Regions from separate parts of the Paenarthrobacter sp. NPDC091711 genome, predicted to be linked through region 3. Evidence: riboswitches for the same ligand, from Rfam matches in the RefSeq annotation. Region 3 holds a riboswitch; each other region holds the start of a gene.
What was found. A riboswitch is a leader RNA that binds a small molecule or an ion and turns the genes downstream of it on or off. The one in region 3 is predicted to bind glycine.
Positions count from the first base shown of each region.

Region 1: it holds a riboswitch for glycine, as region 3 does, so the genes downstream of both, gcvP (aminomethyl-transferring glycine dehydrogenase) here and cycA (D-serine/D-alanine/glycine transporter) in region 3, are expected to answer to the same signal.
Region 2: it holds a riboswitch for glycine, as region 3 does, so the genes downstream of both, gcvP (aminomethyl-transferring glycine dehydrogenase) here and cycA (D-serine/D-alanine/glycine transporter) in region 3, are expected to answer to the same signal.

Region 1 covers NZ_JBIVTF010000003.1:184,689-187,962, reverse strand. The annotation lists gene gcvP (aminomethyl-transferring glycine dehydrogenase) at 1-1,381, opposite strand, end outside; glycine riboswitch at 1,529-1,627, opposite strand; gene ACIQH5_RS06650 (PucR family transcriptional regulator) at 1,703-3,226, opposite strand.
Region 2 covers NZ_JBIVTF010000023.1:15,159-18,432, reverse strand. The annotation lists gene ACIQH5_RS21320 (MFS transporter) at 1-617, opposite strand, end outside; gene ACIQH5_RS21315 (TetR/AcrR family transcriptional regulator) at 690-1,229, shown strand; glycine riboswitch at 1,323-1,420, shown strand; gene gcvP (aminomethyl-transferring glycine dehydrogenase) at 1,597-3,274, shown strand, end outside.
Region 3 covers NZ_JBIVTF010000007.1:156,469-159,742, forward strand. The annotation lists gene ACIQH5_RS12945 (FAD/NAD(P)-binding protein) at 1-1,093, shown strand, start outside; glycine riboswitch at 1,168-1,266, shown strand; gene cycA (D-serine/D-alanine/glycine transporter) at 1,418-2,899, shown strand; gene ACIQH5_RS12955 (ExeM/NucH family extracellular endonuclease) at 3,011-3,274, opposite strand, start outside.

The DNA.
Region 1 (3,274 bases), on a different contig from region 3:
AGGTGCGGACCACGGATGCGGGCAGTTCGAACCCTGCTACGTCCCCTACCGGGCCGGCACCAAAGGCGACGGCCACTGCGGAGAGGACCTCCGGCGTCGTGGTTTCATCAACCGAAACGCCAACAGTGTCAGCGTCGATGAGCCGCAGGTTGATGCCGCGGGCTTCGGCGGCTGCGATGACCTTGGCAGCTTTGCCGGGAACACGGACGGTGAGGGTGTCGAAGAAGGCCTCGGAGACGAGTTCGCGGCCGGCCTTCTGCAGGGTCGAAGCCAAAACGCGGGCGTGTCCGTGGACTGTTTCGGCGATCGACTTCAGGCCCTCGGGACCGTGGTACACGGCGTACATCGAGGCTACGATCGCCAGCAGAGCCTGGGCGGTGCAGATGTTGGACGTGGCCTTTTCGCGGCGGATGTGCTGCTCGCGGGTCTGGAGCGCCAGGCGGTAGGCCGGTACGCCGGCGTTGTCCTTGGAGACGCCCACGATGCGGCCGGGAAGCGTGCGTTCCATGCCTTCGCGGACGGCCATGTAGGCAGCGTGCGGGCCGCCGAAGAACAGCGGCACACCGAAACGCTGCGCGGTTCCGACGGCGACGTCCGCACCTTGCTCGCCCGGGGGCGTGATGAGGGTGAGCGCCAAAAGATCGGCGGCCACGGTCACCAGGGCACCGCGTTCCTTGGCGTCGGCAATCACGGCCGTGTGGTCGAAAACGCGGCCCGAAACGCCAGGCTGCTGCAGGACGATACCGTTGATGTCGCCGTCGGGAAGTCCGGCGGACAGGTCCGCAATCTCAACTTCGAAGCCCAGAGCCTCGGCCCGGCCCTTCACGATCGCGATGGTCTGCGGGAGGAGGTCGGCGTCGAGGACGGTCTTGCCATCCTTGGCAGCCTTGTTCTTGTTGGCCCGGCGCATCAGCAGCACGGCCTCGGCCACGGCGGTGGCTTCATCCAGCAACGAAGCGTTGGCAATGGGCAGCCCCGTGAGGTCCTGCACCATGGTCTGGAAGTTCAGGAGAGCCTCAAGGCGGCCCTGCGAAATTTCAGGCTGGTACGGCGTGTACGCCGTGTACCAGGCCGGAGCTTCGAGGATGTTGCGGCGGATAACGGGCGGCGTCACGGTGTCGTAGTAGCCCTGCCCGATCATCTGGACAGCGGTCTTGTTCTTGGACGCCAGCTTGCGGAGCTCGGAGAGGACCTGCACCTCGGTGAGGGCGTCCTGCAACTTCAGGGCAGTGTCCTGGCGGATGGAATCGGGGACGGCGACGTCTACCAGGCCGTCGACCGAGTCGTAGCCGATGGCCTTGAGCATGGTGTCAACGTCGGCTTGGCGGCGGGCGCCAATATGCCGGTCCGCGAAGGCGGTGGGGGTTGATTGAACAGTCAAGAGGAACTCCATGATTCAGGCGCCCAGTGAGCGCTCGATGATGTGGGTTCCTCCCCGCTCTGTATTGGACCTGAGAGATTCCGCAGGAATGGTTGCCTGCTTGCACCGTCGGTGAGCCCGGTTGCCCGGACTGCTTTCCAGAGTTGCCTAACCGCGGCGGTACATGGGCCTGAGAGATTCCTGGGGAGGATTTGCTCCTACGGCGCCTGACTGGATGTACCGGCAGGACTCTCCCGCCGCAGATCAAAAGCGTTGCATCACCATGAGTGACACGCTTCACACCATAGCGGGTTGTTTTGAAAAAGCGCAAGCAAGGTGTGGCTACTGATGCATGGCTTCATGAATCTGCAACGCAAACCACAACTGGGCAACGGTGGACGTTTCACCCATGTCCAGCCCCGTCAGCTCGCCGATTTTCCGGATTCGGTAGATGATGGTTTGCCGATGCGCGAACACCGCGGCAGCAGTCTTCTGCCACGAACGCTGCGAATCCAAATATGTCCGCAACGTGACTATCAGATCGCCGTCCTGGCCCTGCTCGTAGTCAAAAATCGGGCCCAGGAGACGCCGGACCAGCGCGGTCCCTTCCTCAAAACCGGTGAGCCCCAGCCATGACGGCCCCTCCGCGTACCGAGCCAGCCCCAGCTTGTTGGCCCGGGCTGAACCGAGCGCCCAGAGAGACTCTTGCAGCGCCCTTTGGATACCGGTCACATCCGCCGGCGCACTGATCCCGATCGCGGCGTTCGCCCCGGCGCAATGGACCAAGACGTCATCCGACACGCCCGCGGGGACCACCACGTGGAGCCTGTTGTTCCGCTTCAACGACGCCGACGCAACCCCGTGCCGCCACAGTTCGATGTGCACGTCAGCCAGCCCGCCGACGTCGTCCGCTGCTTTAGCGCCCGCCGTGGGAATGCTCGCCGTCATGGAGGCGAGCAGGAAATCCTGGGGCGCAACCTCGAAACCCGCCAGGCGGCTCTCCATCTCGGCCGCACCCAAACGCCCATCCATGGCCTGCAGCAGGAACTCGCCGGCAAGCCGATGGCGGCCTTCCAACGACAAAACGATGCGCGAAAGCTGCAGTCCCAGCACGGTTGCGGCATGAAGGAGTACGACGGCGTCCGGGTGCGGTTCGCTGTTAGGCAGCACCACCAGGAGCGCGTTGGCATGCGTGGGAATGTCCATGGTGAGCACGTGCCTGCCGCGGATGCGGTGCCACTGGAAGTTCTTCCCCGCCAGGCCCACCTGCCCGGACAACGGCGCCCATTCCTCGGCGAGGAAGACGGGGAGTGATTGCCCGTCCGGATGCCAAGGATGGAGGCATCGGCGGTCCACCACGAAGAGTTCCGCGTCGAGTTCGGTTGATAGCCGCTGGACGAGGCTCTGCCAATGGTCCTCGGACGCTCCGGCGGTGCGGAGAAGATCATAAACGCGGGCTGTTTGCCGTAAACGGCGGGACTCTTCGAGCAGCGATGACTCGGCAACCGAACGGGCTATGGCGATGAATGGCAGCGGATACGGGATGTTGATCAGGGGCAGCGGGAGCCGGTTGCAGGCCTCCAGGAACTCGTCCGTTAGCGGCGGCGCGTGCATCTTTTCACCGATCGCCAGTGCACTGGCACCACTGTCCATCAATGCCTCGGCGAGCGCTACTTGGGCGGCTGCATCAGAGGGAATGGAGAGGCCGTTGGTCATCATGAGCTCACCGCCGGTGACCCACTCCCACAGCCTGGGGAGGTCCGAGGTGTGCGCCCAGGTGATCCGGTTGTCCAGGCCGGCCGACCCGGCCAGAAGGGTGAGCCCCAGCTGCGGCTCTGCGATGAGTTCCGCTACGGTGATCGCCATTTTGTGCTCCCTGCTGTCCTCGGGTGGCGGTCCACCGGCGGCTGTTAG
Region 2 (3,274 bases), on a different contig from region 3:
GACTCGGGAATCAGTACCCGGCCGAAAGCAAGCAGGGGCAAAAGCAGGAATGCTGCTACCAGGAAAACGGCGCCCCACCAGAAGTGCTCCACCAGCCAGCCGCCAAAGATCGGGCCAAGGGCGGCGCCGCCGGAGAACCCTGCGGCCCAGACGGCGATCGCGAGCCGGCGCCGGTTGGGATCGGTGAAAATGTTCCGGATCAGGGAAAGGGTTGAGGGCATCAGCATGGCACCGAAGACACCAAGGCCGGCGCGGCCGGCAATCAGCCATTCAGCGGACGGCGCGAATGCTGTAGCAGCCGAAACCGCTGCGAAGCCTGTGCTGCCGACCAGCAGCAGCCGCCGTCGTCCGATCCTGTCGCCCAAGTTGCCCATGGACACCAACAGTGCGGCGAGGACCAGCGGGTAGGCGTCAACAATCCAGAGCAATTGGACGCCGCCAACGTTCAGGGAACGGGCGATTTCAGGGAGGGCAAAGGTGAGCGCGGTGTTGTCGACGGCCACCAGCAGCACCGGAAACATCAGGAGTGCCAGTGCCGTCCAGTCGCGCCACGGTGCTGCCGGACCCTTAACGGGGTGGGCGGAACGGGGTGCTTGGGTTGAGGACGGCGAGAACATGTAACCACTGTACCGTCCAGACGGTATAGTTTCAAATGTAGCCACCGCGAGCCTTTAGGGAATGATGGACACATGCCACGAAAACCAATTGCCCGGGACGCCGTCCTGGACGCCTTTGAAGCCCTCCTCATTGAAGTGGGGGAGCGTGCTGCCACGCTCGATGCCGTTGCCAAGCGCGCGGGAGTGTCCAAGGGTGGGCTGCTCTACCACTTTCCCAATAAGGAAGCGCTGATTACTGCCCTTTTGGAGCGCCTGGACCTGCTGGCCGACGAAGATACCGAAGTGATGAAGGCCGCGCCCGATGGTTCGGCTGCATACTTCATCCGGTCCTCGCTGTGGGCAGATACGCCCATGGACCGGGCCTTCGTTGCCGCTACCAGGTTGGCTGAGGTGGCTCACGAGGAAACCCGCCGCAGGTTTGCCGCCATCCAACAGAGATGGCTGGACGTGCTCGCAGAAGACGTCGGACCGGAAGTTGCCAAGGCTGTCAGCTACATGGGCGATGGGCTCTACTTCAACGCGATCTTTGAAGGCGGCCAGGAGGGCGGCAACGCCGGGCGGGAGGCCGACGTCGAAATCCTGCTGGGAGTCCTCGAGCGGCTACGGAAGTAGTGGTTCCTCCATTTGCTGCTGAGGCCGGAGCGTAGGACAATTAACTCTTGTGGCGTGCCCAGCGTGGCGCCCATATACAACTGAACATGCCTTTGATCTGCGGCGGGAGAGTCCTGCAAGCACGTGATGCAGGCGCCGTAGGAGCAAACCCTCCCCAGGAATCTCTCAGGCCCACGCACCGCCGCGGCAAGGCAACTCTGGAAAGCAGCAGGCACTCGGCACCTCAGGGTGAAGAGAGCTGTGCTCACCGACGGTGCAAGCGATGGTTGTCCCACAACGCGCGGAAACTCTCAGGTCCAATACAGAGCGGGGAGGAACCCAGCCGCTGTGGCGTACCCAAACGCTGCCCAAGTAATGGAGTTCCTTCGTGACGGTTAGTTCTGCCTCCACCACCTTCGTCGATCGGCATATCGGCGCCCGCCGCCAGGCTGATATTGAGACCATGCTCAAGTCCGTCGGTTACGACACCGTCGACTCCCTGGTCGACACCGCCGTCCCGAACGATATCCGCCAGGACGTTGCCCTCACCCTGCAGAACGCGCTGAGCGAAGTTGAAGTTCTGGCCGAGCTGCGCAAACTTGCGTCCAAGAACAAGACCGCCGTGCAGATGATCGGCCAGGGCTACTACGACACCGTGACGCCGCCGGTGATCCGCCGCAACATTCTTGAGTCCCCGGCCTGGTACACGGCCTACACGCCGTACCAGCCGGAAATTTCCCAGGGCCGTCTTGAAGCGCTCCTGAACTTCCAGACCATGGTGCAGGACCTGGTTGGCCTGCCGATCGCCAACGCCTCCCTGCTGGACGAAGCAACCGCCGTGGCCGAGGCCGTGCTCATGATGCGCCGTGCCAACAAGAACAAGGCTGTCCAGGACGGCAAGACCGTTCTTGACGCCGACTGCCTGCCGCAGACCATCGCCATTGTGAAGGGCCGCGCAGAAGCGCTCGGCTTCGAGGTTGAGGTAGCTGACCTGTCGCTCGGTCTCCCGGAAGGCGACATCAACGGCGTCGTCCTGCAGCAGCCGGGTGTCTCCGGCCGCGTGTTCGATCACTCCGCCGTGATCGCTGACGCCAAGGAACGCGGCGCGCTGGTTACCGTCGCTGCCGACCTCCTTTCCCTGACGCTCATCACCCCTCCGGGTGAGCAGGGCGCGGACATTGCTGTTGGTTCCGCGCAGCGCCTGGGCGTACCGCTGTTCTTCGGCGGCCCGCACGCTGCTTACATGGCCGTCCAGAAGGGTCTGGAGCGTTCCATGCCCGGCCGTCTGGTGGGCGTTTCCAAGGACGACGCCGGTGTCCCCGCCTACCGCTTGGCGCTGCAGACCCGTGAGCAGCACATCCGCCGCGAGAAGGCCACGTCCAACATCTGTACCGCGCAGGCGCTGCTCGCCATCGTCGCCTCGATGTACGCCGTCTACCACGGCCCCGAAGGCTTGAAGGCGATCGCAGAGACCGCTCACAGCCACGCCCGCACCCTCGCAGCGTCCCTGAAGGCTGCCGGCGTCGAGGTCCTTCACGGTTCCTTCTTCGACACCATCACCGTCCGAGTTCCCGGCAAGGCCGGCGAGCTCGTGGCCGCTGCCGAGGCCAAGGGCATCAACCTGCGCGGCATCGACGCCGACACTGTGGGCATCTCGGTTGATGAGACCACAACTTCCGCGATTGTCGCCGACGTCGCAGCGGTGTTCGGCGCTTCAGTGGCTGAAGCCGCTGAAGGCTTTGCGCTTGAGGCCTCCGTGGAGCGTTCCAGCGACTTCATGCAGCACCCGGTGTTCAACACCCACCGCTCCGAAACCCAGCTCCTGCGCTACATCCGGAAGCTCTCCGACCGGGACCTCGCGCTGGACCGCACCATGATCCCGCTGGGTTCCTGCACCATGAAGCTCAACGCCACGGCTGAAATGGAAGCGATCTCGTGGCCGGAGTTCGCCTCCATCCACCCGTTCGCTCCGGATTCCCAGACCGAGGGCTGGCGTGAACTCATCACCGATCTCGAGTCGCAGCTGACCGAGATCACTGGCTACGACCAAGTCTCCATCCAGCCCA
Region 3 (3,274 bases):
CCCCTATCGGGCAAAGGCGGGGCTGGCAGGCTATTACCCCAGCAGCATCACCATGCGCTACCTGACAGAAGCCGCGGTGGACAGGTTCCGCGCGGCCGGCATCCAGCCCGGTTTCGATCATGACCTCTGGCCGCTGCTGCACCGCGATGCCCTGTGGGCTTATTACTCAACGCTTGCCCGGTCCCAGCCAGCCTCGATCAAGGACCCCGCACAGTTCCTCGCAGACCTTGAAGATGCGCTCCAACCGCATGCGCACACCACTGCGAACTGGGAAATTGACGTGGGAAACCTCGTTGAAAAGCACGTGGTCACTTCCCGCCGCTTGAATCTGCGGGGGCTCGCGGCGCCGCTCGCGGGCCGGACGTTCGCGTCCCGGAGCGAGCTGGACGCCGCTATCACGGCATATCTGGATGATGATGCCCGCCGATCAGCGCTGGGTGAGGCGGACCCCGTCAAGATGGCCATCGGTGCTCTTCACACTGGACGGGCCATCCTCAAATCGGTGGTGGCGGACGGCGGCATCACCGATGAGTCCTGGCTGGCAGGGTTGCGCGGCTGGTTCGAGTCCTTTGTTGAAGGGTTGGCCAGCGGCGCGCCAGCCCTGCGTTCGGAACAGCTGGCCGCTTTGGCGCGTGCCGGCGTCGTGAGTTTTGTGGGCCCGGACCCGAAGTTCAGTGTGGACCGGGGCGCCAAAGTGTTCCGGGCGGTTTCGCCGTGGGTGCACGACTCCCCGGTCGAAGCCCGGACCCTCATCGAGGCGATGTCTCCGGCTAACAGGGTGGGCATCAACCTCTCGCCCCTGCTGGAACAGCTCATGGCGGATGGTCTGGTGCGCACCAAAATCATGATGAGCGTTGAAGGGACGCCCATGCAGACCACCGGTCTTGACGTTGAACCACACCCGTACCGGCCCCTGGCGGCCAACGGATCGGTCACCGACGGACTGTACGTGCTGGGCCTTCAACTCTCGGCTTCACAGTGGGGGACGGCCATTGCTGCGGAAGCGAAGCCGCGCACCGGCCCGGCCTACGCGAGCGGACAGCGGACCCTGCGTGATGCGGACGAGATTGCCCGCAGCATTCTGGGCCGCTAGCGGCGCCAGCTTGCGGGTGCTTCCGCTCTTCGCTATGGTGTGAGCTGCATCACCGAATAGATGGTGCGCGCTTTTGATCTGCGGCGGGAGAGTCCTGCCGGTACATCCCGTCAGGCGCCGTAGGAGCAAACCCTCCCCAGGAATCTCTCAGGCCCATGTACCGCCGCGGCGAGGCAACTCTGGAAAGCAGTCCGGTCACCGGGCTCACCGAAGGTGCAAGCGGTCCTGCCCTGCAGGGCCGCGGAAACTCTCAGGTCCACGTACAGAGCGGGGAGGAACCCGAATCAATGTGGCACCCTGTGCCGCCTGAACGATGGAGTTCCTTTGACGATTCAGCGCCCGCCTTCCACTGGTCCAGATTCACCCCACCTCGAGCGACAACTCAGCAACCGGCACATCCAGCTCATCGCCATCGGCGGAGCCATTGGCACCGGCCTTTTCATGGGCTCCGGCAAGACCATTTCCGCTGCCGGCCCGTCCGTCATCTTCGTGTACATGATCATCGGCTTCATGCTGTTCTTCGTCATGCGTGCCATGGGCGAATTGCTGCTGAGCAACCTCAATTACAAATCCTTCAGCGACTTCGCAGCGGACCTCCTGGGACCTTGGGCCGGCTTCTTCACCGGCTGGACCTACTGGTTCTGCTGGGTCATCACAGGGATCGCGGACGTGATCGCCATCGCCGGGTACTCCCAGGAGCTTTGGCCGGCCCTGCCCCTCTGGGTGCCGGGACTGATCACCATCGGCATCCTCCTGCTCCTGAACCTCGCCACGGTGAAAGCCTTCGGTGAGACCGAGTTCTGGTTCGCCCTCATCAAGATCGTGGCCATCGCTGCCCTCATCATTGTTGGCCTGTTCATGATTTTCAGCGGCTTCCAGTCCGATGCCGGACCGGCCACGTTCTCCAACCTGTGGAGCCATGGCGGCTTCTTCCCCAACGAATTCATGGGCTTTGTAGCAGGCTTCCAGATCGCCGTCTTCGCGTTCGTGGGCATCGAACTGGTGGGCACCACAGCAGCCGAGGCCAAGGACCCCGAGAAGAACCTGCCCAAGGCCATCAACTCGATCCCCATCCGTGTGCTGCTCTTCTACGTCGGCGCGCTGATCATCCTGATGTCCGTCACCCCGTGGACCCAGTTCGCTGCCGGACACAGCCCTTTCATTGCCATGTTCTCGCTGGCAGGCCTCGGCGCAGCGGCCACCATCGTCAACCTTGTGGTGCTGACCTCCGCAATGTCCTCCGCCAACTCGGGCATCTACTCCACGTCCCGCATGGTGTTCGGTCTGGCTCAGGAGGGCGACGCGCCCAAGGTGTTCGGTGCGCTCTCCGGACGTAAAGTACCCCGCAACGCCCTGTTCCTGTCCTGCATCCTGCTGCTGTCCGGCGTCGTCCTCATGTACGCAGGCTCGGACATCGGCAAGGCGTTCGACATGGTGACCACCGTGTCCGCTGTTTGCTTTGTTTTCGTGTGGTCCATCATCCTGGCCAGCTACCTTGCCTTCCGGAAGCGTCGTCCGCACCTGCACGAGTCCTCGGCGTTCAAGATGCCCGGTGGAGTGGTGATGGTGTGGGTAGTGTTCGCCTTCTTTGCCTTCGTTTTGTGGGCGCTGACCACCCAGCCGGACACTCTCATGGCACTGCTGGCCACTCCCGTGTGGTTCGTTATCCTGGGGGTCGCCTGGCTGATTCTCCGCCGCCGCCCCGCGCACTTGGCCCGCTACGAGGAGTTCAAAGCTGAGCTCCAGCGGGACGCGGACAGGGTCGATTTGGACAACGTCCAAGAAACGGTACCTGCAAACAAGTAAGGCGCGGAGCAACAGTTTTATAGGACAAACAGCTTCGTAGAACAAACAGCCGGACCCCTCACGAACGAATTCGTGAGGGGTCCGGCCTTTCTTGTTCACGCTAAGGAGCGGTTAGCCCCTCAAGCACCTCTGATACTCCAGCCATGCAAACGCGTACCGGAGCCATCCCACGACGTCGTACCACTTGGACGGCTTGGCAGGTGCGGTGCACTGCGGCGGGTTTGGACCGCTCTCAGCCACGTTCACCAGCGCCTTCACCACGGTTCCACTTTCGACGGCGGTGAGCACCAGCGTGCCCGTCCCTGCAGCTGCCGCTGCGGGCACTTTGAGGTTCACCGTGGCCGCACCGGCTGTGACCGGGACGGGGCCCAGAGC